DNA from 4 places in the Paenibacillus sp. sptzw28 genome. Region 1 is predicted to be linked to each of the others. Evidence: riboswitches for the same ligand, from Rfam matches in the RefSeq annotation. Region 1 holds a riboswitch; each other region holds the start of a gene.
What was found. A riboswitch is a leader RNA that binds a small molecule or an ion and turns the genes downstream of it on or off. The one in region 1 is predicted to bind cyclic di-GMP.
Positions count from the first base shown of each region.

Region 2: another riboswitch for cyclic di-GMP. It lies ahead of KZ483_RS25325 (acetaldehyde dehydrogenase (acetylating)); the one in region 1 lies ahead of KZ483_RS22650 (PilZ domain-containing protein).
Region 3: another riboswitch for cyclic di-GMP. It lies ahead of KZ483_RS00625 (L-threonine 3-dehydrogenase); the one in region 1 lies ahead of KZ483_RS22650 (PilZ domain-containing protein).
Region 4: another riboswitch for cyclic di-GMP. It lies ahead of KZ483_RS04335 (ATP-grasp domain-containing protein); the one in region 1 lies ahead of KZ483_RS22650 (PilZ domain-containing protein).

Region 1 is NZ_CP080545.1:4,933,447-4,941,340, forward strand. Features, by position in the region: gene KZ483_RS22645 (O-antigen ligase family protein) at 1-1,851, opposite strand, end outside; gene KZ483_RS22650 (PilZ domain-containing protein) at 2,038-2,754, opposite strand; cyclic di-GMP riboswitch class I at 2,913-3,003, opposite strand; gene KZ483_RS22655 (HD-GYP domain-containing protein) at 3,024-4,106, opposite strand; gene KZ483_RS22660 (GGDEF domain-containing protein) at 4,141-4,854, opposite strand; gene KZ483_RS22665 (histidine kinase N-terminal 7TM domain-containing diguanylate cyclase) at 4,844-6,505, opposite strand; gene KZ483_RS22670 (class I SAM-dependent methyltransferase) at 6,640-7,830, opposite strand; gene KZ483_RS22675 (DUF6483 family protein) at 7,838-7,894, opposite strand, start outside.
Region 2 is NZ_CP080545.1:5,446,204-5,454,097, reverse strand. Features, by position in the region: gene KZ483_RS25350 (class I SAM-dependent methyltransferase) at 1-788, shown strand, start outside; gene KZ483_RS25355 (alpha/beta fold hydrolase) at 1-7, shown strand, start outside; gene KZ483_RS25345 (MEKHLA domain-containing protein) at 1,054-1,497, opposite strand; gene KZ483_RS25340 (SDR family NAD(P)-dependent oxidoreductase) at 1,587-2,369, opposite strand; gene KZ483_RS25335 (cupin domain-containing protein) at 2,391-2,726, opposite strand; gene dmpG (4-hydroxy-2-oxovalerate aldolase) at 2,760-3,776, opposite strand; gene KZ483_RS25325 (acetaldehyde dehydrogenase (acetylating)) at 3,782-4,672, opposite strand; cyclic di-GMP riboswitch class I at 4,852-4,947, opposite strand; gene KZ483_RS29220 (alpha-L-arabinofuranosidase C-terminal domain-containing protein) at 5,130-5,357, shown strand; gene KZ483_RS25315 (hypothetical protein) at 5,255-5,497, shown strand; gene KZ483_RS25310 (DinB family protein) at 5,577-5,762, shown strand; gene KZ483_RS25305 (cupin domain-containing protein) at 5,916-6,350, opposite strand; gene KZ483_RS25300 (helix-turn-helix domain-containing protein) at 6,961-7,287, shown strand; gene KZ483_RS25295 (hypothetical protein) at 7,353-7,894, shown strand, end outside.
Region 3 is NZ_CP080545.1:144,824-152,717, reverse strand. Features, by position in the region: gene KZ483_RS00640 (sulfurtransferase) at 1-628, shown strand, start outside; gene KZ483_RS00635 (PadR family transcriptional regulator) at 829-1,401, shown strand; gene KZ483_RS00630 (BtrH N-terminal domain-containing protein) at 1,385-2,371, shown strand; cyclic di-GMP riboswitch class I at 2,833-2,925, shown strand; gene KZ483_RS00625 (L-threonine 3-dehydrogenase) at 3,158-4,114, shown strand; gene KZ483_RS00620 (cupin domain-containing protein) at 4,175-4,627, shown strand; gene KZ483_RS00615 (DUF6157 family protein) at 4,715-5,140, shown strand; gene KZ483_RS00610 (DoxX family protein) at 5,262-5,789, shown strand; gene KZ483_RS28980 (GrpB family protein) at 5,982-6,227, opposite strand; gene KZ483_RS28255 (hypothetical protein) at 6,184-6,324, opposite strand; gene KZ483_RS00600 (ankyrin repeat domain-containing protein) at 6,617-7,471, shown strand; gene KZ483_RS00595 (ankyrin repeat domain-containing protein) at 7,502-7,891, shown strand.
Region 4 is NZ_CP080545.1:914,280-922,173, reverse strand. Features, by position in the region: gene KZ483_RS04350 (cell wall hydrolase) at 1-310, opposite strand, end outside; gene KZ483_RS04345 (alpha/beta hydrolase family protein) at 625-1,518, opposite strand; gene KZ483_RS04340 (GyrI-like domain-containing protein) at 1,552-2,427, opposite strand; cyclic di-GMP riboswitch class I at 3,487-3,572, shown strand; gene KZ483_RS04335 (ATP-grasp domain-containing protein) at 3,648-4,835, shown strand; gene KZ483_RS04330 (methyl-accepting chemotaxis protein) at 4,971-6,689, shown strand; gene KZ483_RS04325 (hypothetical protein) at 7,669-7,894, opposite strand, start outside.

The sequences.
Region 1 (7,894 bases):
GCGCAGGTATGCCGCGGCCTGCCCGGCGTCGCCCCGCTCGGCATAGCTGCGGCCGAGCGCCCGCAAGAGCGGCACGGACTGCGGCTCGTAGCGCAGTCCGGCGGCCAGCAGCGCCGCTCTCTCCTGCGGCGGCGCCAGCTGGGCGAGCTCGATGCGAATCCGGCTCCAATACGGATTCGCACTGAGCGCAGAGCGCAGCGAAGCCGCCTGCGCTTCGCCGGTGAGCGCGACGGCCTCCGCCCGGTGCTGCACCGCACGGTCAAACCGCCAGCCATAGGCAGCGGCAGCGGTGAATAGGGCGACGGCCGTCAATGCAACGGCGATTTGGGCCGTATACGCCCTATTGCCCCCGGTTCGCCAAAGCGGCTTCACCGCTACTTGATCGCCGCCGGGAAGCGGACCGGCGGAGTAATAAATAATCCAGCTGAACAGCAGCAGCCAATAATAACCGAAGGACATGTCGAAATCGACTGCCGCATGAATCAGCAGCAGGCCGATTGGAACAACGCCTGTCCGGTCGCGCATCCATACCCGGCGAAGAAGGAGTCCAAGACCGATAATGAAAACGATCAAGCCGATAAGTCCGAGATTCAGCAGCATGTCCAAATAACCGCTGTGTACCTCGTTTCCGATATACGGATATGTTTGGATTCTTGTAAACAGCATCCGCCACGTATCGCCTCCCCGTCCCAGCAGCGGCGCCTCCCTAAATAACAGCCATGCATCCCGGTAGAACATCGACCTGGCGCCCGCTGTTTGAAAATGACCGCTGAGCCGCCCGTGGATAACAGACGGAAGGATCAGCGCCAAGGCCGCGATCGCGCCGGACCAGCCTCCCCATGCGGCAATTTCAAGCCGTCGTCCGGACCGGCGGGAGACAGCCGCCCGAATAACGGCAAATCCTGCGGCACCTGTTAACAGAACGGCCAGCAGCAGAACCGTTGCTGACATACCCGCCGCACCCGCAGCCCCTCCGCTCCGCAGCCCCGCCTCCAAGGCGAAACGGTAAGCCGCACCTGCGCCTATCACTGTCCAGGCTGAATAGATAAGCCACTTGACCCGCTCAGGCCGCGTAACCAGCAGCAAACCGGCAAGCCAGCCGGCCGCAGCCGAGAGCCAAGCGCCCCGCGACTCCGTCAGCAGAAGCGTAAGCGCGGCCGGTATGACCAGCACCGCCGCGGATATAAACGCAGCACGCGATCCGGCACGGGCAAGCAGCAGCCACTGCCAAATCAAATAAGCTCCAGCGACCGTCCCGAGCAGGTTCGGATATTGCATAAATCCGGCAAGCCGGGCGCCGACGGAGGATAATTGATTATCACCCGTGAACATGATCATTTCTGGAAACGAAATCCACCCCATCCACCCCGCCAAGGCTCCTCCGATAACGAAAAGGCCTGCCGCCTGCAGCGCCGCCCCCAATAAGAAGGGATGGCGTCCGGATCCGAACCACATATACCCGGTCATAAGGAAGGCGGCATATGCCGACCATCTTATTGCTTGTTCGATAGTGCCCAGCACGGAAGCGGGCTCATTCAACAAAGATAACCCGTAAAGCAGCGAAATAGCGACCGGGCCGTAGGCTTCTGCCGGAACGGATGACCAGCCTGGGAGAACGGAAGCACGCGCTGAACTGCCTGGCGATAATCCAAGAGTCGGGCTTTTCGTCTGCCGCCGAATCCGGATGCGTCCTGCCGTCTCTGCGGCAACCGCCCATCCAACCGCAACTGACATCATGACCCATTCCCACTTATAGAAATTCACATCAAAAAACATACCGTATCTGTAAGCCGAATGGGCAAGCATGAACGCGAATAACAATGAAGCGATAGCCACAACTATTGCCGGCATCTGATATCCCCTTCTACGGCGATGTGAAATATCCCAGATTCTACCTTCTTATTACCGATTGTATCATAAGGAAACGTGAATCGATAACCAAAGATTAAACAGAGACAGGCGCCCGGGTACGATGACCTTCGGGCGCCTGTATATTAATCGAATCATTCCGAAGCATTTCGAAAATCGGTTGAAATGCTAACTGCGCTCTTTCCCTGGTTTCTCCTCTTTCCTGCGATAGTAGGAGGCTACCTGTTCACGCAGTATAAACGCTCTCAGCGCCCGCTGCCGGTGAGCGTCCAGTTCGCAGAAGCGGGCTCCATAAAACGATTGCCCCCCGTCGAATTCGCTGCGCATGATTTCGAGCGAGCAATGAAATTCCGAGCCGAGCATTATTGTTGCCTCGACGACTTCGCTGACAAGTATTTTCGGTCCTTCGGAAACGATAAATCCGATACCGGAGCAGCTGATATTTCTTGCATATAAACTGATCGATTCGGTAAATTCAAACGTCTCCGGCCCGTCTTTAAGCTCTCTTGTTTCAGAAATGGTTCGCTTCAACGTTCCGTTATGCCCGATCTCCAAGCGAGGTGCTTCGCGTTTCTCTTCGAGCCCGACAAGTGCCCGCGACGGAAAAAGAACGGCGATGGAGCCTTCAGCCCTGCCGATGACAGTCGATTGCAGCCGGTGAATACCTACCGGTGAATAGATTGTCAAGTCGACTGGGTTACCCAGATCGAACGACTTGAACTCCGTCATCTCGATCTCCATCATTTCACCTTCGATATGAGACAGAACCCCGGTTGAAACATAGCCGTCTTTCTCGACGACCGTCCGACTGAGTATAAGCGCCTTCTCGGTGAAGGTGGCCTTCTCTACCCCGTATCTCTGCTTATTCCGCGCATTCAGTATCACTTCGGGACCTCCTAAGCGTTTTGCGTGGCAAAACGCAGCTTCGTAAGCATACACTTGGGGTTTTGCGTGGGCAAAACGCAGCTTCGTAAAGCTGTTTTTTAAAATAAAAAAAGCTGCTTCCACGGAGCCGCTTTTGTCACCCAGAATGGGCGGGTCATTTCGGCAGCCAGGCTATCATTCGTTCAAAATTGAACCTTAGACCCTTTAGCTTTGCGTCCTTGCCTTTCAGCAAGTTTGCTATTGTCGATGTATGCAGTTGTGGAGTTTACCTACATTTCTTTAATAATCATCAGGCAGTTCTGGTCCTTGAGATCAATCTCGTACGGGGCTGGCGGCGGACTTCCGTCAGCTTCACGAAGCACCCTTACCTTTGGCCGATGAAGCGCAAGCGGATTGTTCAGTGCCACGACGGCAATCTGGCCTGAGCTGAGAAGTACTGTCGTTGCAACCGGGTAGATCGATATATGCTTGCAAAATGTCCGGATCAGCTCGAGATCAAAAAATGTGTTTCCTGCCGCAAACAAATATTCGATCGCTTCTGTCGGCGTGTATCGTCGTCTATGGGGACGGGGTGAAGTTAGTGCGTCGTATACATCGGCCAGCGAGATGATTTGCGCATATTCATGAATGGCATCCTTACTCAGCTTTCGCGGATATCCAGAGCCGTCATACCGCTCATGATGCTGCAAGGCGCAGTGCGCGGACAGAAGAGATATATCATGCTGAGCCCTGAGAATATTGAATCCTTCCTCCGTATGCTTCTCCATCGTGGCCCGTTCTGCAGCGGTAAGTGGCGATATTTTATTTATCAGCTCTTTGGGCAATCGCGTCATACCAATATCGAACAGCAGCGCACCCATTCCCAGTTCTTCCATCTGAGTCCGGTTATACCCTTTGGCAAGTCCCATAATACCGGCCAATATAGCCACATTTACCGAATGCTGGAACAAATAACCGTCGGCAACTTGAATGTTGGTCAGGCTTACCAGAACGTCTTCCCTGGCGATTAGGTCCTGCATGATATCACCGAAAACATGCCGGAAAGTTCTTCCCATCTCGGGAGCAATGGCTCTGCCCTTAGCGGCCGGCTGTTCCATTAGAGTATTCATCGTTTTGAATACCGCAGCTGTGGCAAGCTTACACGTATCGTCGCGAATAGCCGACGTCGGTTCGATATCCTCCGTCATGGGATCATCGAGATACAGCATATCGATTCCGAGCGATTTAAGGCGCTTGATGAACCGTTCATTAAGCTCCACGCCGGCTCCGAGCAGTATATTTCCGTTTTCCTGCAAGATAGGGCTAGCCAATTTGTCTCCCGGCCTTGCGGAAAGGATATTTAATTTTCGCATCTGCAGCTCCCGCCTTTAGTGGCTTGCTCTCTATTTATTGCGCCTGCATCATCCCAGGTTCGGCATGCTTCATTTTCCGTGATTTTTTGTCCGCGTACATCCGTTTATCCGCCGTATGAGCAAGCTCGCTTAACTGATTGCCCTGCTCCGGAAAGGATGCGCTTCCAACAGATACCGAAAGGCCAAATCCGGTAATGACCGAAAGCCTAAGAAGCTTTTCCTGCAGCTGCTGCAGTAATTTCTCAAGCAATCTGTCGTCCGCATAAGGACAAATCATGATGAATTCGTCGCCGCCCCATCTACCCGAAATCTCCCCCCGCTGGGCACAGATTTGGAGCGTTTCGGAAACAAGCCTAAGCGCCTGATCCCCTTGCTCGTGACCAAACCGGTCATTGACCTCTTTGAAATCGTTTACGTCCAAGATCAGCACCGTTAATTTCTTGCGTTTGCGCTGCGCCTGATTAACAAGCTTAGGGAAGTTTGCCTCTATGAAGCCGCGATTGTACAGACCCGTCATACAGTCGATGGTTGAGTTTGACTTAAGCAAATCGTATTTGCGCCCCAGCAGCCACGCAATCGGAAGGGCGGCGGCGGCATAAACACCGGCGAAGGCATAAGATGCAGCCATGGCGGAGGTATCTTTCATCCAATAACCGAGTCCGGCCATATACGTAATGGTCCCGATTGTAACCGCTGCTGCAGTAATACGTCCCGCGAAATACATACCGCTCCCCCCATCAACTGACATTGACAATCCGGTTGCGTCCGCCCCTCTTGGCTTCATAAAGGGCTGCGTCCGCTTTCGCAAACAATTCGCGCAAATATATTTTCGCGTCATCGACCTCCTCGGCATGCTGCGCTTCGACAGCGAGGACGCCGATACTGATTGTGATCGAGACACTGTTTTTTTCCTTGCCGGCCGCTATTTCATTGTCTTCCACCGCCACACGGATCCGCTGCGCCAAGACTTCAGCTTGATCGCGGTTAGTATGAGGCAAATAAACGGCAAACTCTTCACCGCCGTACCTTGCCAGTATATCCGTTCGCCTTAAGGCTCCCCGGACGATCTCGGCTGTTCGGCGTATCACTTCATCACCGACCAGATGGCCGTAAGTATCATTGACCGTTTTGAACAAATCGATATCGAATAAAAAAATAGCGAACGGTATACGGTAACGCAAATTCGTCATCACTTCATGTTCAAGCTGCAGCATCAAATATCTGCGGTTGAAACAACCGGTCAAGCTATCGGTGACAGCCATCTGCTCAAGCTTCTGATTCGCTTGAAACAACTCATCCTGCATATAGAGCAGAGCACGGTTTCTTTCTTGAAGCGCTTCATACTGAGCGTAGGATTCCTCGATCAGTCTCCTGAGCTCGGTATCGTCCTGAAACGTAATAACTCTTCCCATCATTTTTTGCTGGATCATAATCGGGGCGACATGCATCGATAAATAGACGAAACTGTCGTCCGGCTGCCGGACCGCGATGTCGGCTTGAATCCTTCTCTCGGGATGAAGACGATAGGTTTGCAGGAATTCTTCTTCAAGATCGCTAAGCGCACAGGCTTCAAGAAGCGCTTCCATATCGAACAGATGTCCAAGTGCAATACGGAGCTCGGGATTTACCGCCCGGTTCATTTCGATAACGTAATCCTGCTCGTCCATCACGATTACGCCGGCCGACATCGTATCGGCGACATCCTGCTGGGCGATTTTAATAATATCGAACATACGGTGTTTGCGAATGGAAAATACGAAGTACAAATTCGATATTACAATGCCTGTAGATGTCAGCCCCGGAATGACCGGCAGCCACTTGTCAAATACGACATTGAGGAGAAGGTCCAGCGTAGCAAAGCCTACGATGACAAAGATCCCGGTTAACGCATTGGCGATCTGCGGCCGATCCTGTACCTGCGATTCCGAACAATACGCCCGCCACAGCAAACGCGTCGAGTAAACATAATACGAAAGCAGAACAAGGATCAAAACCCAAAAAATCGGACCGTAAACTCGCTGCTCATAGTGATTGTCGACCGCTGACATAAAGAGATGTTCCGGGTTCCACAAAATGCCGATCAATACAAGCATCGACGGAAGAAGCGCGTAAACGATTGATTTTCGGCCAGGCACGTATGCGCGATTGGTTAAAAATTTAGTAAATAGCAGCCATCCGAATCCGAGCATGGACATGCCGATAAACGAAATGTTGACATAAACGAGCTGTAAATTAGGGTTGTCGGTCGTATGGACTGCGACTTGGCCAAACGGCCAGAGCATCATAAAGAAGTGAAAAAGCAAATAGACTTTATGGATCTGTGTTATAACGTTCGTCGCAAAAACATAAACGAAAACCATAAATAGAATGAGAAATAAAAGTAGGTCAAGCCATGTCATCAGTCCCAATATGATTCACCCAATCAAGAGTTAATATGTAAAACGACCTGGGACCAGCCACACTCTCCCATTCTATCACAATCCGCATTTATTCGACAATGTCCATTGTTGTCTTATTTAAGATAAGCACGCCGTTACGGCAAACCGGCCTGCGGAAGACGACTTGACAACTCCCTCTCCAAGTAGGGCGAAAGTTGCAAAACATCGCGAAACGCCTCATATTCCCGCCACTTTCGCTCCGTATCGTCCTTACGGCCTAGTGCGGCGCGAATCAGCATGTTCTTGGGCGTATGTTCCGGATCGATAAATTCCAGCAGCTGTACTTTATATCCAAGCACTTCGAGAAGCTGCGCACGCACGGCATCAGTGGCTAGTGCCGCGAATCGTTCCTTCAGCAATCCGTGAGCCAATAAAGGTCTAAGTGAATCGTTCGATATTTGCCGGAACAATTCATGTTGGCAGCAAGGCACGGAAAGTATTACCGCCGCTCCCCACTCAACCGCTTTCACAAGCGCGGCGTCGGTGGCCGTATCGCAAGCGTGCAGGGTTACAACCATATCAATATTCGTTTGCTCATTATATTGCGCGATATCGCCCACCTGAAAATGAAGCCGGTCATAACCCAGCTTGCGGGCCAGCTCCGAGCAGAAGGCTATAACATCCTCTTTCAAATCAAGTCCGATGACTGAAATCTGCCGTTTCTGCTGAATGGCGAGCAAATAATACAGCGCAAAGGTCAAATACGATTTGCCGCAGCCAAAATCGACGATTTTGATTTCTCTGCCTTCCGGCAGGTACGGGAGAACATCCGTCACCATCTCAAGAAACCGGTTTATTTGCCTGAACTTGTCTTGTTTCTTGGAGGCGACCCGGCCGTCCTTGGTCATGATGCCGAGCTCAACCATGAATGGGGCCGCTTCTCCCTCCTGGATGACACGCTCCTTCTGACGGTTGTGAGACAGCTGGTCCTGTTCGCCCTTAGCCGTGGCCGGCTTGCCCAGTACAGCGGCCTTTCCCTTCTTATTGAATAACACCTGTACATCTGCTGTGTCCGTTTTGAACAGAGCCTGGCGGTAATGCTCCTCAAGCCACCCGGCCATCCGAAGGGCGGCATCGGCTTGCGGGACGTTGTCGTGCGTCACTTTAGTTGCAAAATGATACTCGAATTGATAATGGAGACTGCCCTTTAGCTGAATAGGGCGGACGGTTGTTTTCGGCGGAATGCTTCCGTCCTTGCGCCGAAGCTGGCTGAAGGTCGCCTGCCGCAGCTGTCCGTTGTCCACCCATTGCCTTAACTGTTCCTGCCATTTCTCCACGCCTGCAATTCATCTCCTATACTGACTTTTCAATCGGAACTTGCTTCTGGCCCAGCAAAACCTCTTCCCGCGA
Region 2 (7,894 bases), 510 kb from region 1:
TTTATAGAACAAACATTATAGGCGCTGGCGAGGTTGGTGCCATCTCGGTCGACATGGATAAGAATGTTGTTCATAAAACAAACAGCTTATTTTGGGATACAAAAGGAAATGATGTTTTAGGAGCAACCTCACTTCCTTTTTATGGAGCATTTGTCTCAGAAGAGAAATGCCAACTTTTTGGCGACGTCTCAGGAAAAAAGATGCTGGAAATAGGCTGTGGAAGCGGTCAATCTTTGCAATATCTGGGGGAACGCAAAGCATCCGAACTATGGGGTATGGATATATCAGAAAATCAAATCGAAAAGACAAGGCAACATTTGACGGCGTGCGGTCTTTCAGCAAAATTAATCTGTTCTCCCATGGAAGAAAAATGTGGCATACCAGTAGATTATTTTGACTTTGTTTATTCAATTTATGCCATAGGCTGGACCACCGACCTTGAGGGTACTTTTTGGCGGATCGCTTCTTACCTTAAAAAAGACGGCGTATTTATTTTCAGTTGGTCTCACCCTATACATAAATGTGTTGTTGCAGAGAATAATATGCTTGTTTTTAAAAAGTGTTATTTCGATGAATCTTGGTATTCGGTATCTCTTGATGAAGGTGAGCTAACATTATCGGATCGTAAACTATCAACTTATGTGAATGCGTTGGCAAAAGCGGGATTTGTAATTGAACAAATGATTGAGCAATCTGATGATGAAATTATACAATCACGGGACAGCGATTTTGCAAAAAAAGCAAAGATGCTTCCTGTAACTTTTGTAGTTAAAGCAAGAAAACTATAAGAGAACAGTATAAGCATTCGACAGCCAACCATAATAGACATAAACGAGAGACGATTGTTGAAGTAACGGGGAACGATAGTGGAGCAAACTGCCGCGGTGCAGATGCTCCATTTTTCGTTCTTGGGCAAGGTAACAGAGAAATATTATCCGTGAAGAGGAACAAATGTGTATCGGTTTATCACAGTGTCCGGTTATAGCTCAGCAGAGTGGAGCAATTCATTAAGCTCAAGGCCATACTTATATTGGAGGTAAACGGCTTGAGTCGTTAAATATAACGATGCTCACGAAACGTGGCGGCCTGCCCCCGAATGGTTCCTGTTTCGTCCGTCAAATTCCACACAGTAGCTTTCATGATGTGGAATCTCCGGCCAGAACTGGAAATTCGGATTCCCGTGTAATCATCAATGAATCCTTTATCGCTTACGGCTTTTAGAAAATTAGACCGCTCCTCGCGTTCCAGCGGTTCCGCAGTAAGCCTTGACGGTGTGCGTGTAAACGCCTCCCAACTCATTTCCCATAGCTCCAGTGCCGCCTTTCCAAAATTCAATATCGGATCACCCTCTGTTCCGTGGGATAGCACCACGAAGGGAGCATGAAACAATTGCTTAAACGGTGCGCCGGCAAAGACCGGTTCATCCAGAAGAGATTGTCCTGTCGCTCTTCGGAAGCTATCCATGATAAGACTGGCATGCTTGTTAGATGCTCCAATTACGCTGTATTGTATAAATTGCGTTCCCCCTCATCCCTTTGATTCCCGCATAACGGGATATGATTTTTCCGTTGTGGTTGGAGCTTTAATTACAAAGCAGGACCTGATCCGCCGTCTATATTAATCGAGGTCCCTGTTACGTAGGAAGCCGCTTCGGATGCCAGAAACACAATGACTTTGGCCGCCTCGTCCGCATTTCCGATTCGTCCAAGCGGAATCTGGTGGCGGGAATCCCTGGCATATTGTTCCCAAGTGAGGCCCGGTTCCTCCCTTTTCCATCGCTCCTCAATCTGCCCGCTTCGAATCGTCCCGATACATACGGTATTTACCCGGATTTGCTCCGGTGCCAGATCTCGGCTCATCGCTTTGGTCAAAGCCTGCCCGGCGGCGCGGCTTACAGAGCTCGGCATGGACGAAGCAGGGGGCGTCTTGGCCCAGGAAGTAGTGACGTTGACGATTGCACCTCCACCGGCATTACGTAAATGAGGGATCGCGGCCCGAGAGACGCGGATGGCAGCATACAGCTTTAAATCCAGATCAGATGCCCACAGCGCGTCATCTATCTGTTCAAACGGCTTCGCAGCGGCGGTTCCGGCGTTATTGACTAAAATATCCAGCCGACCGAAGCGCAGTACAGTATCGGCGACCGCTTTTTCGCAATCCTCGGACTTCGTTACGTCTACCTTTATCATAAGTACATCAGATCCGGATTGATTCCTGATATGCGCAGCAGCGGTAGTTAATTGCTCTTCATTTCTTGCGCAAATCGCAACCATAGCGCCTTCTTTGGCAAACATTACCGCTGTTTCAAGGCCGATTCCTTTACTCCCACCGGTGATGAGCGCAACTTTTCCCTTGAGTATCAAATCCATCGATTGTTTGCTCCTTTGATTTTAAACAGTTATCTGCGGCATATAATCTTCACGGGCCGGATTGAAAATATCCAATGAAACCGTGTCTTCAATAGCGTATACGCTATGTTCTATCCCGCCAGGAATTACAAAGCTCCCGCCGGCCTTTACTTCGTACTCCTCATTGTTGCAAATAACCCTTACTTTTCCTTCTGTAATGTAAAAGATTTGTTCATGATAATGACTATGCAGCGGAAATAGGGATCCTTTTGCTATTAAATGTTCAACAAGCATTAGTTTGTTATTATAAGCCAGCACTCTTCTTTCTACACCTTTGAATGGATAGGCTACTTCTACTTTATCCCGATCTGTCATCATATAATATCACCCTTTATTTAAGATTCCGCTTACTTAGTTGGAGACCACAGCTTCTGATTCGGCGATCTCATGTACAACTTCAATAATCATATCTTCTTGACCGGCAATAATTTTTCTTCTTCCTAACTCCATAAATACTTTATGGGGGTCTACATTATATTTTTGGGATAAGAGTTCAACAGGTTTTGCAAAGCCTGAAAATACGCCGGCCAATCCGCTTATAACACTTGTAGAATTGATAGTCGGTACTTTTTCGATGATTGTCTTCTCTGCAATGTTTGCTCCTTCAAGGAGCTTTGATAAGTCAATATTAGTGGTATAGCCCAATCTATTTAATACTGCGATCAGTACCTCCAATTGGGCATTGCCAGCCCCGGCTCCGAATCCCCGAATCGTACCATCCAGTATTCTAGCTCCTCCACTTAAAGCTGCAACCGAATTTGCTATGGCATGGCCTAGGTTGTTATGTGCATGAAACCCTACAGGTATGTTTATTGTGCCGGTGAGTGCTTTTACCCGCTCAATAACGTCTTCCGGCAAATAAACTCCGGCAGAATCCATAATGATTACACCGTGTGCCCCATACGATTGCATTTTTAACGCTTCCTGCGTAAGTAATTCAATAGACGCCATATGGCTCATCATCAATACTCCATAAGCTTCCCGCCCTCTATCCAAGGCATACTCAATGTGCCTCTTAGTGATATCGGCTTCAGTGCAATGAGAAGCGACCCTGACAACATGCACACCCAGGTCTAACGCTGCTTTCAAATCGTTTATCGTAGCTACACCCGGTATAACATGGATTCCTATTTTCGTATGACGTAAAGTGCTTGACGCCAGCTCAAAAATTTCTTCATCCCGAACAAGAGATTCGCCTAATTGCAATGAAGATGCTCCAAGGCCATTGCCGTGCCCGACTTCAATAATCGGAATACCTGCCGCATCGGCTATGAGCATGTAGTTATACATCTGTTCTCTGGTTAACTGATGACGTACGGCATGGGAACCGTCTCTTAGGGTTGGATCACTGATTAGAACCGTGGACACCTGGATTACGCCCCTTTCTCTATGCCCGCCAGCTTTGAAGCATACTCTTCTGCAGTAGCAATGGCGGCACAATTGATAATATCAAGATTTCCGGCATACGGGGGCAAGTAGTCTCCAAGTCCCTGCACTTTAATCATTACTACAATTCGGCCGTCTTCTATAGTAGGAGGGATAATTAATTGATAGCCTGGAACATAAGATTGCATCTTAGAAATAATTCGGTTCAAATTTCTATGAAGCAGCTCCAGATTGGGATTATGAACCTTGGCATAAATGGTGGTTTGCATGTCAATGCAAGGCTCTGCGGGGTTTAAATTAATAATAGCTTTAGCTTTATTACATCGGGAGAATTTTCGGATCGCTTCCTCCGTATTTTCGATATATTCGTCAAGGTTGGATCTTGTAGCCGGACCGGCGCTCTTGGAAGCAATACTGGATACCACTTCAATATATTCGACCCGTTCATGGGATTGTCCGATCGCATACGCTACCGGTACGGAAGCTTGTCCCCCGCATGTAACCATATTTACGTTATCAAGCGTCAAGCATTCACTTAAATTTACCGCAGGAACACACATTTCCCCAATTTTTGACGGAGTCATATCTATAACAAACTTTCGAAGCCTTCTAAAAACTATTGCATGTTGAGCATGAGAAAATGCAGAAGTGGCATCGAAAACAATATCGTACATATGAGCGTAATCTACAATAGCATCAATTTTTTTATCCGAAACATGTATTCCTAAATCTCTGGCTATAATCATCCCGGGCGATTCCAAGTTTCTACCCACAAACAGTGTACACTCCAAATGAGGCGATCTCATCGTTTTTTTTAGTAAGTCTGTCCCGATATTGCCGCTGCCTATAATTGCAACCTTGATCTTCCCACTGCTCATTTTAAATCCTCCTTGGCGCAAAAAGTGCATGGATTTAATTCTGAATTTTCCGACTTTTGAGAAAATATTAACTCCAATACTCACATTTCTTTCCTGCCAGACGATTTAATTAATTTTAAGCAGCACAAAAAACCTCCCATCAGCATTATTAGAATGAATAGACGGAGGCTGCCGTCGTATTCGGTAACTGGCAGGCATAGCGAATGGTGGTGCTTTCCGCCTTAGCCCCTATAGCTTTGCGTCGCCGCTTTTCAGCGGGTTTGCCATTATCGTACGAAATATTCTGTTGTCGTATATTGTCAATTTACATGATATTACTATATTTTAAAATAGGCATATTATACTATTTTGATTATAATACTATATTAGAAATCATTATAATAAAAGGATGCGCAAAGGGTTTCTTATAGCTCGGTTCACTCGGCTATTTAGGCAAAATTCGTATTGCCTATGACGAATGGAATCTTCATCATCGCATATTAACTCCGGAACCGCGGATTATTTAACACCGAGGGATGAAAACGACATCAATTCCAGCTACACAATGGCGGATACTGTGTTTACCGCTTGTTTTATAAATCAGTGTCTCAAACACAGCGATGTAATTGGAATGGCGAATTTCGCACCGACCGTCAATACAAGGGCAGTGCAGTGCAGCATTCGAATGCCGTTCTTTATAGTGTGACCGGCGATTCGAAAGATGCTTACAACGATATTGGGAAAGAGCAGGTTCGCGTCATCGAACAGCCGTTACATTGGAATGCGCAATCTGATCTTACAGTTGAAATTCAGCCCCATTCCGTAAACGTTCTTGTAGTAACGTAACGGAACTCGAAACAGCAGCGGTACGCCCTCGTGGTACGCCAGCTTGGCGGCACACCTTGCAACCATTGTACCGAATACGATAACGAATACAAGGTATAAAATGCTAAGGCTATTCCTGATAAAATACCCCAAACGCCACCAAATTCATCACCGCGGGCAGATGACGATTCTGATACGTCAAGCGGGACTTACGGCTCCCGGCATCTACGGACCGAACGAAGAGGAAACCGCAGCCATGCGCGCAGCCCACGCGACGAACAAATGATAGATATATTTAAGAGGCAGTGCCGGCTCGGCGTCTGCCTCTTTGCTGTTCCAAAAGATGCGAGGAACGTTCAAAGGAATAAAAATTTTCAACTTAGGGGTGAGCGGGCTCAGGGCTTTTATCTGAACTGAAAGCTTTGTTCCCTTCGTTAAATCACCACTTCACGGGTTCTTCGAGAATAATGCCGTCGGTCATGACCCATTGGGTCAAGCTGTGTTCCTTGGCCTGGATGACAATAAAGTACAAATCCTCTGTCTCGGACGTATTCCGCAGGGTACGCACACCTTGCGGTGCCATGCGTACGGCGCTTCCTTCCGTCACCTCGAGAATTTCGCCGTCAACTTGAACCTGCCCCCGGCCGCGAATAATTACGTACAACTCCTCATTCTCCTTGTGCTTATGATAGAAAGGCACCTCCCCCCGGGGGGGCAGCTGATTGAGCGACACCTCCATGCTGGTTAACCCAAGAGATTCCTTCAAAAATAGTTTCCCCTTGGCAGGAGCTTCCGTAACGCTTCCGAGCTTCTCGAACAGACCTGCTTGCACCATCGTGTAATTCCGGTTTTGCATGTTCAACACCTCTTCCATTAGGTTATCGCATCCTATACGAGTCCATCTTACCATACCGCAAATAACGTGATTTCTTTTCAATTGCTCAGTTGAGGACGAGGTCCCGTTCATTCATGATGGAACCTGCGTCGCGGAAGCTTGAAAACGGACATTCATCACGAACACTGCCACAGATGACTTATCCGGTATAAAAAGTACACTCTGGGAGCTGTATGACAAAGAGGATGGGACCAGCACAACTGGACAGGGCACAAAGATCACCGTCCCTACTATGGTCTGTCATACACCGGCATGGACTGGTTCCTTAACCGGGAGACAAAGCCGATAACTCTCCGGATCGATACAACCGCACCTGTAACCAAATATACGGCGAAGCCTATCTATGGAAATGACAAGCCGGTACCGGAAACATGAATCTGGAGTTCTACAGTGTAAATATTGCCGCTCGTTTCCCGGCTGGGAGACGGGCGGTTTTTTTGCCGATAATGACACTCTCTACCTGAGGGCTTGAGTTCTCGTTATGGTCCGCCGTTTGAATTTTTTGATAATTTATACCGCTTCTGATATAATGGGAGCAGATATGGAATATAATAGTATTCGCTTCTATAAAACAAGGAGTTGATGCAGCGTGCCAGGTGCCAAATTAGACCAGGACTTTCCCGATCCCCATCCCCATGCCAGCGGCCGAAATAATCCTGGAATGGCAGCGGAGATAAACAGCTTTACGATCATGATTGGAAGTATGGTTTTCGCCCGCCGCGTGGAGCTGAGATTGACGCAGCAGCAGCTCGCCGAGATGGCTGGGACGAATCAGGCTCATATTTCCAAAATCGAGGCAGGCGATGATTCCGTTACCGGAAAAGTGCTAAACAAGGTTATGAGGGTATTGAATCTTGCTTCTTTACAGCCCGGTTACCAAGAACAAGCGGCAGGCAGGGAGCTCGTTCCCCAATAAGGTCTGCCAAGATGGACCGGCTCAAGGGTGATAGACAAATAGACATGTTTACGAGGAGGGCTCCTATGCTGCCAGATTTGTTGATCGAATGTGTACGCCGGGAAACACACGGAACAATGAAACTAGATCCGGATAACATGAGCCGGCTTGCGGAGTTTAACCCGCTAATGATCCAGACCCAAAGTGAACCCAGTCATGTGTTGTTCGATCTCCATCCTGATACGTATGTCGCGCCAATTATCAAGGAAGCGAAGACGATGACTATTGATTTTACGCTGTTGAGGCCGATCGCGAAGCAAGAAATCGAACTGCTTGAGGCCATGTACAATAACCGGATTTATACTCTCTATGCATTTGCTTTCATGTTCACATATGAAGAGAAAGGATTGATCTTATTATGGGCGAAGCAGCTGGCCTCTCCGCCCGCGTTTACCCGTGAAAAAACAAACGCACTGCTCGAACAGGCCTTGGAGCTGGAGGCGGAAGGTTCATACTTTGCATTCTCAAGCGTACTGCACCCCTGCCAGGTGATAGAGCTGTTCTATGATAAAGAAAAAATTGCTACTGCCGTAGGCGGTCATTCTTCCGTAATGATCATCCCCGTAGA
Region 3 (7,894 bases), 1.3 Mb from region 1:
GGCGGCGCTTGCCGCCGCTCTTGGGCGTGCCGGAATAACAAACGGCACGCATGTGGTCGCCTACGACGACCAAGGCGGCGCGATGGCCGCGCGCCTTGTCTGGCTGCTCCGCTGGCTCGGCCATGAAGGCGGCGCCTCAATCCTGAGCGGCGGATTCGCCGCATGGCAAGCGGCCGGCTACCCGGTCAGCGAGGCGAGGCCGGTAATCGCGCCGGCCGACTATGTGCCGCACGTACGGCCGGAACTAGTCGCAAGCGCCGGCGACGTGCGCGAACGGCTTGGCCGCGAAGGCGTCGTGCTGGTCGACTCGCGCGAAACGCCTCGCTACCTCGGCGATTCGGAGCCGATTGATCCGGTTGCCGGGCATATCCCCGGCGCGGTCAACCGCTTCTGGAAGGACGGCCTCGCGTCGGATGGGACCTGGCTGCCTGCGGAAGCGCAGCAGGAGCGCTTCAATGATTTATCCCGGGACGATGAAATCATCGTCTATTGCGGCTCCGGAGTGACAGCGTGCCCCAACGTGTTCGCACTGGAGGCGGCCGGCTTTCGTAATGTGAAGCTGTATGCCGGAAGCTGGAGCGACTGGATTTCGCGCGCGGAGAATCCGATCGCGACGGGGGAAGAGTAAGCTAAGAGGCCGCGTCCGACGCGGGTCTAAGGACTGTGACAGGTTGCCGGTTGGTTCCTGTCACAGTCCTTTTGCGTCTTCAGCGCAAACGGCTTACCAACACGAACTCGCTGACAATCTCAAAAACATGAAACATATTGACCTTATATTTCACCACTGTTATATTACATATATGAAATATTAATTGCGGGGGTCTCTCCATGAATCAACTTTCCAATGTTGAATTTATGCTGTTGCAAGTTATCACGGAATGCAATCAAGCGTCGGGTTACGATATCAATAAGTTAATCGATCAGCGTGGCTACCGGGAATGGGCGAATATCGGCACGACTTCGATTTACGCAGGACTGAAGAAATTGAACGATAAAGGATTGATCGAATCCGAGGATTCCGGCGAGAAATTCGGCAAGGGACCTATGCCGATCCGATTTACTATGACGGAAGTCGGTATGACAACGCTGAGAAATGAAATCATCGCCGGCCTGTCCTCTTCGCGAGAGCGGGATAACCGATTCGATCTCGGGCTTGCCGCTATACCTTTACTCGAGAAGGGCGAAGCCATTGGAGCTTTGCGAAAACGGTTAGATTTTCTTGGGGACGTTTTGATAAATATAAGGCAGAACTACGAATCGCAAGGCGGCGTTCGATTGCCGCTGTACATAAGGGCACTTTTCCTTCATCCGATGAGTCTTATCGAGAGTGAGCAAGCGTTCGTCGCCAATCTAATCAACGAATTGTTGGAGGAGATGAAGGAAGATGTCAATAATGATTGAAGGTTTCGTTCCTTTTCAAGGAGAACATTGCGAGTCGACAGCAATGGGCAACTTGCTTCAATTTGCTGGAGTCCGGCTATCGGAGCCGATGTTATTCGGACTCGGGCAAGGATTGGGATTCATTTATTGGGATTCTAAGGGGATGGACTTTCCTTTTATAGGGGGGAGGGTGAAGCCGGATGAGTTGGCTGTTTGCATAGCATCCCGGCTCAACTTAACCATCAGGACGCAAGAAACCTCGTCCGTTGAAAAAGCATGGCAGAACGTGCGGAGCTTCCTAGGACGCGGAGTTCCGGTTGGGCTTAAGTTAGACTCCTATTATTTGGATTACTTCACGAACAAAGTGCATTTTGCCGCCCACTATGCGGTGATATATGGCATGGATGACGAATACGCCTACATGGCGGATACAAGACAACAGGGTGGACTAGTGTCGACGCGTTTGACCCATTTGGCCATGGCTAGAAACGCAAGGGGGCCTATGAGCTCCAGGAATCGCTCCTTTACGATCGAGCCGATCGTCACCCTTCCACCTCTTGTGCCCGCAATACGATCATCCTTAACCAAGAATGCACATGACTACTTGAATCCGCCAATTCGAAATATAGGGAACAAAGGCATTATAAAAATGAGCAGTGAAATCCTGAAGTGGCCTTCTCGCAGTAAGAACTTTGAGCAAGATCTATGCTTGACTGCGTTATTAATGGAAAGGGCGGGAACCGGTGGCGCTTTGTTTCGAAATCTATATCGGGATTTTCTAAAAGAATGCGTGGATCTGTTTGGAGACTCGAAAGTAGTACAGGCATACTGGTTGTTTATGGAAATCGCTCCATTGTGGGTAAGCGTATCTTCTTTGATCGACCATGTAGGTAGAACGGGGAACCATCAGGTACTGAACCAGGTTTCCGAGCTTTTGCTCGAGATTGCGGATAAGGAACGTGCAGCCATGGAGTTATTATTGACAGTTTGACTTTTTAGTTGGATTTCACAACTCTAGCGCAATTCGTTTTGAGTCAACATTTGGGGTAGACGCAAACAACTGCCAACAGGCTGCAAACAACAGCATTGGAGCCTGCTTGCTGTCACTCACATCCTTCCGGGTGCTACCTTGCTTCACTTTTCCTTTTGTTAGCATTCCGTTCGGCTTGGGACTATTCAAGAGTAGGGGTTCGTGGGGGAGTAAGAAGCTGGAGCGACTGGATTTCGAATCGCGAGAATCCCATCGCGACAGGGCAGGAGTAAGCGCCGAGAGGCGGCACAAGACGCGGGTTTCGAGGGCTGTGACAGTTTACCATCGGGTACACTGCTGCAGCCTTCTTTGGTGTTAAGGCAATTGAACTTAAATCTTATTTTGTAAAATAGTTAAAAGGTCCTATTTGCAAACGTATTAAAAACTTATAGATTTGACAGTATACGACAATTTAAAATATCGTACGACAAAGGCAAACCCACTGAAAAGTGGCGACGCAAAGCTATAGGGGCTAAGGTGGACGATTCTTCCATGATGCCAGCCAGTTTACCGAATACGACGGGAACCTCCGTCTATTAATGAGTATGCAAGTAGATGTGGGGTTTTTTGTTGTCTAAATTTTCGTATACGACAAGTTTATTCCTGAGGGAGGTGAATGACGAACAAACACTCGTTAGCGATGAGAAAACTCCCGCTGATGCGGGCACAGCGGACAAAAGCGGGGAAAGAGAAGGGGATTATTAAATAAAATCGAGTTACATCTGGACTTTAATTGGAGGAATTACATTGAAGAAAATTATTGTCACCGGAGCACTCGGGCAAATCGGATCGGAATTGATTATGAAAATGAGGGATATTTACGGATACGATCGTGTAATTGCTACAGATATTCGAAGAACCGAATGTGATGTTGTTCAAACAGGGCCGTTTGAGATAGTGGATGTTACAGATTCAAAAGCTCTGTTCGATGTGACCAAAAAGCATCAGGCGGATTCCATTATTCATCTTGCGGCATTGCTGTCAGCTACGGCCGAGTCAAACCCGCTTCATGCGTGGCATTTAAACATGGACGGCCTTATCAATGCATTGGAAGTGGCGAAAGAGCTCGGCTGCCAGTTCTTTACCCCGAGTTCAATCGGTGCATTTGGGCCAACGACGCCAAAAGACAATACGGCGCAGGATACGATACAACGCCCGACAACGATGTACGGCGTAAATAAAGTCGCCGGTGAATTACTTTGTGATTATTACTATTACAAATATGGAGTTGATACGCGGGGGCTTCGTTTTCCCGGACTTATTTCTTATGTTGCTCCTCCTGGCGGGGGAACGACGGACTATGCCGTTGAGATTTATTACGAAGCGATTAAGCATGCGCGTTATACTTCCTATATTGCGCCAAAAACATATATGGATATGATGTATATGGCTGATGCATTAAATGCCATCATTACTTTAATGGAAGCCGATGCTGCAAAACTGAAACACCGAAATTCGTTCAATGTAAGCGCTATGAGTTTCGAACCGGAGGAAATTGCTTCGGAGATTCGAAAGCATATACCGATGTTTAAACTGAGCTATGATGTCGACCCGGTCAGGCAAAGGATTGCAGAGAGCTGGCCAAATTCGATCGATGCAACCGCAGCCAGACAAGAGTGGGGCTTTAAGGCAGAATACGACTTGAGGAAAATGACGGAAGAGATGCTTTTGATGGTAAGTGCGAAGTTCAATTTGATTGCTTAGATTAACCTTTGTATAAGTTAGGGAAGGGTGAAACACATGCAAAAGCACATATATGGGCCAATGATCAGCAAACACATAGATATCAAGCCTTTTGAGATTGTTGAGGGTGTCCATTTTCATGAACTGTTAACGAAGGAAATGGGTCCTAAAACAATTATTGCAGGATTAGCCACTTTCAAGCCGGGCTTGGGATTAGCCTGCCATATTCATAATGTAGAAGAATCCGTAACCATATTAAAAGGAAGCGCCTATTGCGATGTCGAAGGGGAGCGGACCCTTTTACAACCTTACGATACTTCTTTTATTCCGGCAGGTATTGCACACCGGCTCGAAAATGCAAGTACTTCGGATGAGTTGGTTATTATATGGGTTTATTCTCAAATTGATGAAACATTCAAGCCGGTAGATATTGAACGAATCTATGTAGATGCCGACCGCTGCATGCTTCCAAAAAAAGCAGTAAACAAGAGCGCAGCCGGCCATGAACTCAAAGAGTATGTTAAAACCGTATAGATTTGTTCTCAATCCAAAAATCACTGACTGATATTGTCAAGAAAGGGGGATATAATGAGAAAAACTGCTTATTGAGGAGTGTCAAATATGGACTTGAATTATTACGATACGTTTATTATGGTGGCGGCCGATTGTCCCGCAGAGAACGGCATCGTGCCTCCGGATAAGAAGAGCGGAAGAACGAAGCCCGGAATCGAGTTTGAGCTGATCGCCAATCATCCCTACAAATACACCTCAGAGGACCTTCTGTATGAAGTGCATATCCGTCACAAAAACATTCCCGAAGAGGAGCTGGCGGCGAAGGGGACCCAAATCAGGGACGAATTTTTCCAGAAACCGATGCCTTGCCTAAGAGCATCCATGCTTCCTAAGAAATACGGATGGGGGATTCATTTCAATGCTGAAGGGAAAATGGCGCTCGTTCCCGTTGGTTCCCCGGATTATCGGCGCTTCGTCGAACAGGGCAAGGAGGACGTGAAGCTGCTCGCGGCAATGAGAAACAGCAAGAAGTAGTCGACAAACGAATATTAACAAATGTTTGGTTTCGGCAAACCGATCCTCCTCTCCTTTCGTTAGCTGTAGTAAGTAGACAGCCCGTTTCTACTTCGATTATGACAGGAGGGGGTGAAAGATAATGAATTGGTTGAGGGAGAATAAGTACGCCGCGATACTGCTCACGATTGTTCGGCTTTATGTAGGCTGGCAGTGGCTCACCGCCGGCTGGGGCAAGATTACTGCAGCGAAACCATTCGACGCAAGCGGCTTTGTGAAAGGTGCGATTGCGAAGCCGATTATGGAGAGTGGGTCAAATGAGCTGGTTTATTCAAACTATGTATCGTTTTTGAAAAATTTTGCACTGCCGAATATCAAAATTTTCAACTTGATTGTGCCGTGGGGCGAATTTCTGGTTGGGCTGGGATTGATTATTGGCTGTTTGACGACAGCAGCGGCTTTGTTCGGTATCATGATGAATTTCAGTTACCTGTTTGCCGGCTCGATCAGCATAAACCCGTGGATGGCGCTTCTAGGCTTTATTATCCTCGCGGCAGGCGTAAACGCAGGCAAGCTCGGTGTCGATTACGTATTGGCTCCCAAATTGCGAAGCTTGTTCAGTCAGCGCTTGCAGAAGACGAGAGGAAGGATGAAAGAGTCCGCACGATGAGAGTTTGAGAACATAAACGAAGCGGCAAGGAGTTATAGCGAAGAGCGAGTAATGGGACATAGGCCGGACAGGGGCAAAGGGCTGAAGCAGGTTGTAAATCCGACCTGCTGCAGCCCTTTGTGCGCTTTTCTTTGGCGATGCTGCAGAATGATGCTATCAGTGATTGTCCTGAAGAGCTGCAGGGCGGTCAGTTTATTCCCACACTTTCCGGAGAGGCAGTCCTTTCTGTGTTCGGACAAGGTCGTCGACCTGTTGAATAAAGTCAGTTTTTGCGCGGGTGTAGCCATCGGGGTCCGAATGATACTGTTCGGCCAGCAAGCGTTTAAGCTCACCGTATTGTTTAACTAAGCCGGGATCGGCCCGCAGGTAATCGCGAAATAGAATTTCCTTTCGTTCATAAAGTCCATCGATGGGGAGGATATGCGAAGGCGGCGGCATGCGGGGCCATGATTTCAAGAAGCCGGGCTTTCTCGTGCTCGAACTCCAAAGCCCACTCGGGTCGGTAAGAAACAACTTTGATTTTCTGTCCGGACATCCTGTTCCTCCTCCTTTATTGCTTTTCGTGCAAATGGGAAATACGTGAGCAGTGCATACAACAATTGTTCAGCCGCTTCTTCCCGCTGTGCCGCCCCATTGTAATATAAGACCATAATAATATCCAGCCTCTAATCCTTGATGCAATAAGCCCCGGCGAAGCACCTGCTTAGTCCTCTCTTTGTGCCATTTACGATACTTCTGTAGGCTCTGGAAACTTCTTATTGATTTTTGAAGGACACAATGATACTGTAATATTGTAATTTAAATTACAAATTGGAGAGCTCAGCTTAATGGCAACTAAAAAGCAAAGCGTCGTTATCTCAATCAGGCTGGACGAGCTTTCATTGAAGGCTGTAGACCTGCTTGTTGAGGCAGGACTTGAATCGAACCGCTCAAGAGCAGTATCGCATTTTGTGAACCTTGGCATTCAATCATCGGAAAAATTACTGAGAGAAGCTGAGCTTCTGGCTGATAACGTGCAGCGGCTCAGGAATGAAATGATAGAAGCTGTAAAGGTAAACAACATTGAGAAGGTCACAGAGCTCCTGGGTAAAGACGCGGCTCTCGTGAACGCGAGCAACAATAAAGGCGAAACGGCAGTGCTTATGGCTGCCTATTACCGTGCAAACGATATCAGGGAAATGCTTATCAACAATGGGGCGCAGCTGAACATCTTTGAGGCGTCGGCAGTCGGCCATACAGAACGTGTAAAGGAGCTGCTGGAACAGTCGCCCGATCTGATAACAGGTTACAGTTCAGACGGCTTTACTCCGCTCGGGTTAGCTGCACATTTCGGGAACGAAGAGACGGCGGTCTTCCTTCTGGATCAAGGCGCGGACGTAAATGGGAGAAGCAAAGACGGTAACTTGAACAATATGGCGATACATGCGGCTATTGCCGGTAACTATGAGCATATCGTCAGGGTGCTTATTCAATATGGAGCGGATGTAAACGCCAAGTGTGAGGGGAAATGGCGGCAGGGCTTCAATACCCTGCATGTTGCCGGATACTTTGGCCGGGAGTCCATGATTAAGGTTCTGCTGCAGCATCATGCCGATAAAACGGCTATTACTTATAACGGCGAGACCCCATACGATCTGGCCATCTCCAAAGGACATCAAGAGTCAGCTGCTCTCTTGCTATAAATCTAATTCATCTACAAAGGAGAATGCCCAGTGGAAAGCAAACAATCAATCCTGCCGGAGTTAGTCAAGGAATTTGTCGGTAATGCGCACGGCGATCTGGACCGTGTTAAAACGCTGCTAAAGGAGGAGCCTGGACTCATCAATGCGGCGTGGGATTGGGGCGGCGGAGATTGGGAAACGGCTCTTGGAGCCGCGGCGCATATGGGGCGGAAAGACATCGCACAATTCCTTCTGGACCATGGAGCCCGCATTGATTTATTTGCGGCTGCGATGCTGGGGAAAACCGATATTGTCCGGGCGATGCTTGCCGATAACCCTGGACTTAAATACATACCGGGTCCCCATGGCATCCCGCTGCTTAATCACGCGGAAGCTGGCGGGGTTGATGCGGCCCAGGTTGTGGAGCTTTTAAAAGAATAGCAG
Region 4 (7,894 bases), 2.1 Mb from region 1:
AGTATTTTGAAGGCCATTCTCGCCAGCCTTTTATGGTCTGTTCAGCTAGCCGCCGCTCTCGTTCCCGTGACTTCAGATAAAAATCGGGTTCTAATATGGCGTCGAACATGGCATCGTCATTCATATAATGATAAATAACATCATTAATATTGTTGACGTTCTTGAAGTCCGAACACCTGACTACGGCCCGATTAATCACGACAGCGCCAACCGTTAACATACCCTTTTCGCCTTCCGCCTGTGCCTCGCCCCTCATAAGCCGCGCCAACAAATCAACGTCAGACGACCTATACTTAACCCTTGCACCCATGGCAAAACCCCCTTTAACTGGTTAACACACTATATTCACATTTTGGCAAATGTTCGTTGAAAATAAAGTTCTAGACTGGAGTTGTTGATCTAATGTGGATTTTTAATTATTAATTTGGCAGCCTTCGCAAAATAAGTTTTAGACTGTTCCAATAAAGTAAGCAGCGGCGGACTAAGACATGAAAATAAAGTCTTAGAATGCCGCTGCTGTTTCAGCCTGATATTGAACTAACATTCCCCAGTTAGCGTAACGATTAGTTTTAATCGAACTCTTAGTTAACATTTGATGTCGACGGAAAGTGATTGTTCCTAATGTTAAGTCAACAGAAACTCTACTACTTCAGCCTTCAGCGTTTCGTGAAATTGCAAGCGATCAAAGCCGGGCGGGTCTTGCGAGGGGGGAAAGGCTGGTGAAATCATCTCAGCTGGGAAAGGAGTCAGGAAGGAATAATGTCCGGCATTCTCCACCGTCCGGTAGCGAATCATTTGCGGTTCAGCAACACTATTATTCATGATGATCTGCGCGTGAAAAAGAGGTGTGTAAGGGTCTTGCTCGGCATCCAACATGAGAATGGGGAGCCGAACGTTGCTTAATGCTCCCTCATTACGGAACCAAACGGACGCCGGGGCTAGCAAAATCAGGGACCGGATGCGTGAATCATAAGGAACATCGATCTGCTGCGGCTTCCCATCCGGGCTCTCAGTAGGGAAGGAGGTCGGGATGCCGCCAGCTGCTGCAAGCGCGGTGTAGCCCCCCATGGAATGCCCGATGACCGAATGGCCACCCGGTTGGAGAAGCCCCTTAAACCTCTCATCTTCAAAAAACCAGTCGGCTGCCATGCGAAGGTGCCGGGGGCGATAGGTGAGGTTTTGGACAGTACCTTCCAAACTATTATCGTTGCGGTTATTGAATGGATGTTCGAGCAGGCCAACGATAAAGCCGCAGCGCGCCAAATGCCGAGCGAGCGACCGGTACACAAGCGGTGAACCGCCTGTACCGTGTGAAATGAGGACTAGCCTAAATTTACCATCCAGCGGCGCTGCGTCTCTGGCCACCTCCAACGAGTACGGCCCTATCCTATCAGTCTGTTCCGGTGCATCTGTCGGATACATCACGATCATGGGAACGGTCAACCTCAATGCGTTGTCGGTAATTTGTACCTCGCAGCAACCTGCATATACTTCAACAATGTCTTCTATTTTGTTCATCTTGATCTCTTCCTCTCCTTGAGTTACATGCTCCTAATATGGCGAGCCAACGGGAATATATATGTCTAATACCGAATCCTCGTTCATCGGTCCTAGATATCGATGGTCGTAACGCACAAACTCCGGGCAATTCGTACGAACGCTGCCTGACTGGGGTAACCACGTTTCATAAATGTACTGGAACGTATCGTTGAGTCTCGATAATGTCCCCTTATGAGTAAAAACCGCATAAGTTACCACTGGGAGCAGCTTAGCGACCATTCCCAAGGGAACTACACTTTCCTCGCTAGCCACCTCGACACAAGCGATATACGTGATTTCCCATTGCCTACCTGTAAGTTCAATGACCGCATAAAATATGTCTTCCGTATCCGGCTTTCGCTCAATTTCAAACAAACGCTGCCTAAAGCTCCGCCATAGCTTTCCGACCTCGTCCGAATTGACACCCGGTATTGACATGCCGACCAGATGTAGCTTATTCAGGCAGACAAAAGCTGGCACGAGGGAGACGCTCTTATTCAAATGCTGTAGCCCCACTTCATCCAAAGGAAGCTTCTCCATTGCCCGGAACAGCGTGTCCTTCATGTCCCTTTGCTTTCGAAATTGTCCAGGCGAGATGGAGAACATTTTCCAAAAGGATCGGGCGAAGGATTCCTGAGACTCGAACCGGTACAAGATGGCAATATCTATGATCCTTTGGTTGGTATAAAATAAATCGTATGCTGCTTGTGTCAATCTTCGCTTGCGTATGTACTCCGAGACGGAGTTTCTCGTAACCGATAGGAAGATCCGGTGAAAATGGTACGGCGAATAGCCCGCAGCCTCCATAACCTTGGTGCTTAAGCTCTGATCGGTCAGATGATCCTCAATATAGGTAATGGCCTTGATTACCAAATCCTTATAATCCACTTTAATGCCTCCATATCGATATACTCACTTTACGACAGATGGAACGCTCTGTTTTGATATTTTTTGCGGAATTTTACTTTACCCAACAGCAAATACTACTTTCCAAGCGCAGATAGTTTCCTAATCAGCCACACTCTTCGGTTCGCCAAAAGAGCGACCTCTGGCAATTGCTCAGTCTCGCTGGTTTTAAACAAATCTGACCGTCCCTCGGTTAATGATGCATCGTTAGTCTAAGACTTTATTTTCCTGGTCTACAACTTTATTTTCTTAGTCTACAACTTTATTTTCCAGTCTATTACTTTATTTTCGTTCTACAGCAAAATGACCGTTGGCGTGCGGGGTGGGTCACATGTGTGCCAGGGTGTCAAAACTTAAAAAAGTAGCCGATCGTTTGGCCGGCTGCCGCTGTGTAATGGTTGAACTCCCGTTAGCTGAAATGACCAGACCTTGGTAAGACGATAAAAATAATAAAAGAAATGAAAATTATCTATCCAGCTCCTTTAAGCAGTTGTTAAATCCCATTCATATATACAAACCCTTTTCTTCATCTGCTGGAACTTTCTTTTCAATAACCAAATCTATTTCTTCACCACTTATGACGAGAAAATAATCATTACGTGTAATCCAGACAATCAAGCTGCTGACCGTGATGAGCCTTCAGGCGAGTGATACTGTCGGGTCCTATATTGAACGAAAAGTGATCACGACCTTGTTCAGATCGAGTTGTTTCAGGGCACCGTTAACATCTTGTTGAGCAATCATCTTGGCATCCCATATGTCATTGATGATAGAGAGTCGGCTATCCTGCTGGAATAGGCAGCTTGATAAGGTGACTTAGAGTGACCCCAAAGTTACTTAAAGTCACCTTATCTTTTCAATGTTTATTGCCGATATAATCAGTGTGCGATTTTTGCATTTTTATCCACGAAGGAGATGATGGACTTGTAGAATAAAAGCATTCGTCCAAGTTGGAAGTATTCGAGCGGCAAGGCAAAATGTTTACATAGTACTGACAAAACGGTATTATAATTGATGTTGTCGGAAGGAATTGGAATAGAAATTTGTCAAAAGCAAACTTGTTGAAAAACAAGGACGCAAAGCCACGGGTCTAACGTTCTATGAACTATGATGGCCGGGTTACCAAATTCACGACTTGTGGCACTGGCGCTTTTAGTTATAAAAGCTTTTGGTCCACGCGTCGATAAAGAGAGAGGGATTCGATGATCATCGTCACCAAACCGTATGTCTCCGAAGTATTGGCTCAAACGCTGCGCAAATACGAAGTTCCCATTCTAAAAGCGGATGATGTTCACGTATCTAACGAAGCGGAACTGAACCGTTTCTCAGAACAAGCTTTTTTTCACCGATTTACAAGCAGCCATGAACCCCAGCCTCTTTTGTGCAACTCCGAAGCATCTTTGCGTCTCCTCGGTCAAAATCTTCAGAACCGCCCTGCTTGGCAACAGGCCGGCATCTTCAAAAACAAGGCTGCTTTCCGTCAGTTGATGAAGCCGGATTATCCTGATTTATATTTTCAGAGCTTACACTTGAACGAATTGGACTCAATCGATCCGGCCAAATTGCCGTACCCGGTTATCGTCAAGCCTTCGGTCGGGTATTCCAGCATCGGCGTATATCGGGTTGAGAACGCGGGTCAGTGGAGAGAAGCAATCCGCTCTACGCGGCAAGCCCTCACCATAGGCGCAGACATGTACTCGGAGGACGTAGTCAATGCCAACGAGGTAATTATAGAGCAGTGGATCGACGGTACGGAATATGCCATTGACGCTTATTTCGATTTCGATGGACAACCGGTCATATTAAATGTATTTGCACGCAAATTTATGCACGAAAGCGATACAAGCGACCGAATATATTATACAAGCAAGCATGTCATCCAGGAAATGTTAGTACCCTTGACCGAGTTTTTATCCAAAATCGGCAAGAAGCTGGAGCTCCGCAATTTCCCTTTGCATGCGGAAGTGCGGAAAACGAGCAAAGGCAGCGTCGTACCGGTGGAAATCAATCCATTCCGGTTCGCGGGATGCGGAACAACCGAGTTAGGGATTCACGCTTACGGTATCAACTCCTATGAAAGCTTCTTTCTGCAACAAAAACCCGATTGGCAGACTATCACCAAAAGCATGGATGATGCGGTATACAGCTTCTTTTGTGCGGAATACGAGCTGGATAGCGGCCACAACATTCTGGGATTCAATCATGAAGGCTTCAAGCAACATTTTCAAAACATATTGGAGTACAGGGTCATGCCGGAGGAATTCAATATGTTCGCAGTTGTCTTTTACCGCAGCGAAACCATGCTGGAGAATCATAGGCTGATTAAGTTGAATTTGGATTCCTATATAATTAGAGGACAAGCCGGTCAAGCCAATTCAATGAGTTCCTGACCGGGGAACTGTAAAGAAAGAGGAGACTCTTTTTTTACAGTTTTCTTTTGAGCCTGTTGCGAAAATTGTTGAAATTTGCAGTATTATGCAAATTTATGCCTACAGTTATTATATTTCTTAAAGGGGACAAATTACGTGAAATCAGCCTCAACCAAATTAGTAAGCGCCCTGCGCTTCAAGGATTCCATCGTAAAGAAAATTTCTTTAGCCGCCATTGTACCGCTTTCTCTCTTTTCGATCATCTTCAGCTTAACGCTCTATTATTACTCGATGCACATTATCGACAATCACCTGTTGCCCAGCTTTGAGCAAGTTCTGAAAACAAACATGAATACATACAGTGCCAGCGTTACGGCTGATTTGGTCAATAAAGCCAAAACAGATAAAGACTCTTATCAGAAACTGCATGAAATAGCAAACCGCATTAGTAAAAACGACAATGTGCAATTAGTCTATATTATGAGTAAAGTGAACGGGCAGGACGTTATTTTGGTCTTGAGCGGGACGGACGACTATTTAACGCCTTATCCCTTTACTCCCGAGCAGGCTGCGACGTTGTCCCGGCCTTCGGAAGTGATTTTCAGCAAGATTTATGAAGATGAGTACGGTGTGCATAAATCCGTCTATTTTTCCATTGCGGGAACGGATTCCATGTTAGGCATCGATATGAATGCCAAATTTATTAAGGACTTGAAGAGTAATGTTATCACGATATGTTTGGTGCTGTCCATCGCCTTCATACTGATCGGAACAGCGATTATGATCTTTATCTCGACCAGAATAACCAAGCCTCTTATCAAACTTGTCGGGCATACCCGGACAGTGGCGGAAGGGGATCTGAGCAAGCGGATTTTAGTTGAGAGCCATGATGAAATCGGCCAATTAATGTCTCACTTCAATCGCATGACGGAGCAACTGAAGAAAATGATCGAACAAGTCAGGGACACGACAACATATGTACAAGCTTCCACCGATGAAGTTTCGAAGAGAACGCAGCATTCGACAGATATGATATATGAAGCTGTCGCATCGATTCAGGAAATCGCCTCAGGGAATGAGACAATGACGAAGGTCATCTCGGAGAATGCCAAGGCCATTCAGGAAATGGCATCCGGCATGCAGCATATCAGCGAATCGATCCAGGAATCGTCTGATGAGTCTTTCGCCATGGCCCAAGAGGCGGGTCAAGGGGAACAGATCGTCAGCCAAGCAGTCAGTCAGATGGATACGATATCCCAAGCGGTCGCCCGCTCTACCGCCTTGGTGCATCAAATGAATGAGCGTTCCCGTGAAATTAACGGTGTGGTCGATATGATTAAGGAAATTGCCGGCCAAATTAACCTGCTCTCGCTGAATGCCGCAATCGAGGCAGCCCGTGCCGGCGAACACGGCAGAGGCTTCGCCGTCGTAGCCGATGAAGTCCGCAAGCTGGCAGAGCAGACGGCTACCTTCTCAGACCAAATTTTCAGGACCATTCATTCCATTCAAGAAGATACCGTTAAATCGGTGAATGCGATGAGCACCGTCACTGAAGAGGTAAAAGCCGGCACCCTCTCCGTTCATGAGGCGGGAAAAACATTCGGAGTCATCAAAGATTTAACGATGAAGGTGTCCGACAAGTTCCAAGCCGTGTCGGCAGTAACTCAACAGGTTTCCGCCATGGTAGAGGAAATTTCGTCCAGTGCGGAACACATCACCGAGATTACCCGTTTGTCCGAGGATAACAGCAAGAAAATGGCCGCATCGTCGCAAGAGCAGCTTGCCACCTTGGAAGAAACCGCCCAGTCCGCGGAACTCCTCCGCGATCGTGCGGTGCAACTGAGCGAACATGTCAACCAATTCAAGCTGCAGTAAACCGCCCGAACAAACAAAATTAGGCGCAGTCCCTTACCGGGGGACTGCGCCTTTGTTAGAAACCCCAACCAATCCTCAATTTCCTTCTTCACTAACAGCAAGTTGTACAAAGAAAATAAAGTATTAGACTACAAGTGTTAATGTGGCGGCGGTTTACAAGTTAGAAAATCGCCTGCCTTCTAAAGATAAGTCTTAGACTGGACCCGAAATCGACAAATCTGTTCAGTGTAGGGTTTTTAATCTGTTTTGCATATTACATTATAGTTAGTGTCTCAAAGAAGCGCATTAAAACGTAATAACATTAAAGTTCGTACCACGTATTTACATTAAAGATGGTTTCTAGTTCACATCTACCCAGACTGTTTGTTGATATACTTAGTTTTGCAGCGAAATTTAAAACAGCCAAGCATAACTGGTTATACATGAAAGGTAGGCATGAGGCTAACTTGTCTTGAAGAAGCCTATGGCTTCTCCTCTTCTCGCGAATCATGCCCATAGAGGCTCTGTGAGTAATAGTTACAATTGAGACTAAAATGGACCAAAAAAACCCGGAATTATGGCAACGAATGAGATTTCAAACAGAAACTATCCAATGTAAAGAGATAGTGTCGCAGGAGAGTACAGCTTCCGATATTTAACGAGCTGCCGATCCGGATTTTGGTCCTTGGCTAAAACCCGGCCATTTCCCAATTTAATCGCTCTGCTCTCCCTTTCCGTTTCAAAATGTCACTAATAAAATGAAACGTATCTAAATTAATTTTAGGACATTTTGAGACGAAAATATAGGAGTATTTTCCGCGTCTCAAAAAGCATGCTTTATGACACTCCGAGCTTAACAACCGGACTCTCTACTCTACAAGGTAAATCCATTTATCGTAATAGTAGCTCAAAGCGGCGTTCAACTAATGTAACCCTTAAAAGTTAAAATCGGTCATCCTTAGCTTAGGATGACCGATTTTTCTGCTCAATCGAGTTGCTTTTAAGGGATTTTATTAAAAAGCTTAATTTGTGATACTACGCCATCTTTTACCTCAAATACCAAGTAGTCGTACTTTAGTTGGTTACTTATTTCATATGCACAATTGTTTGGGTCAGTTCTCCCATCCTCAGCAATTTTTATACCTGGATAAGCATCCTTCATCTCTTGAACTGTATTACCCAATTCAACTCCCTTTGAGGTAGCATAACCTTTTTTAGAGACACTC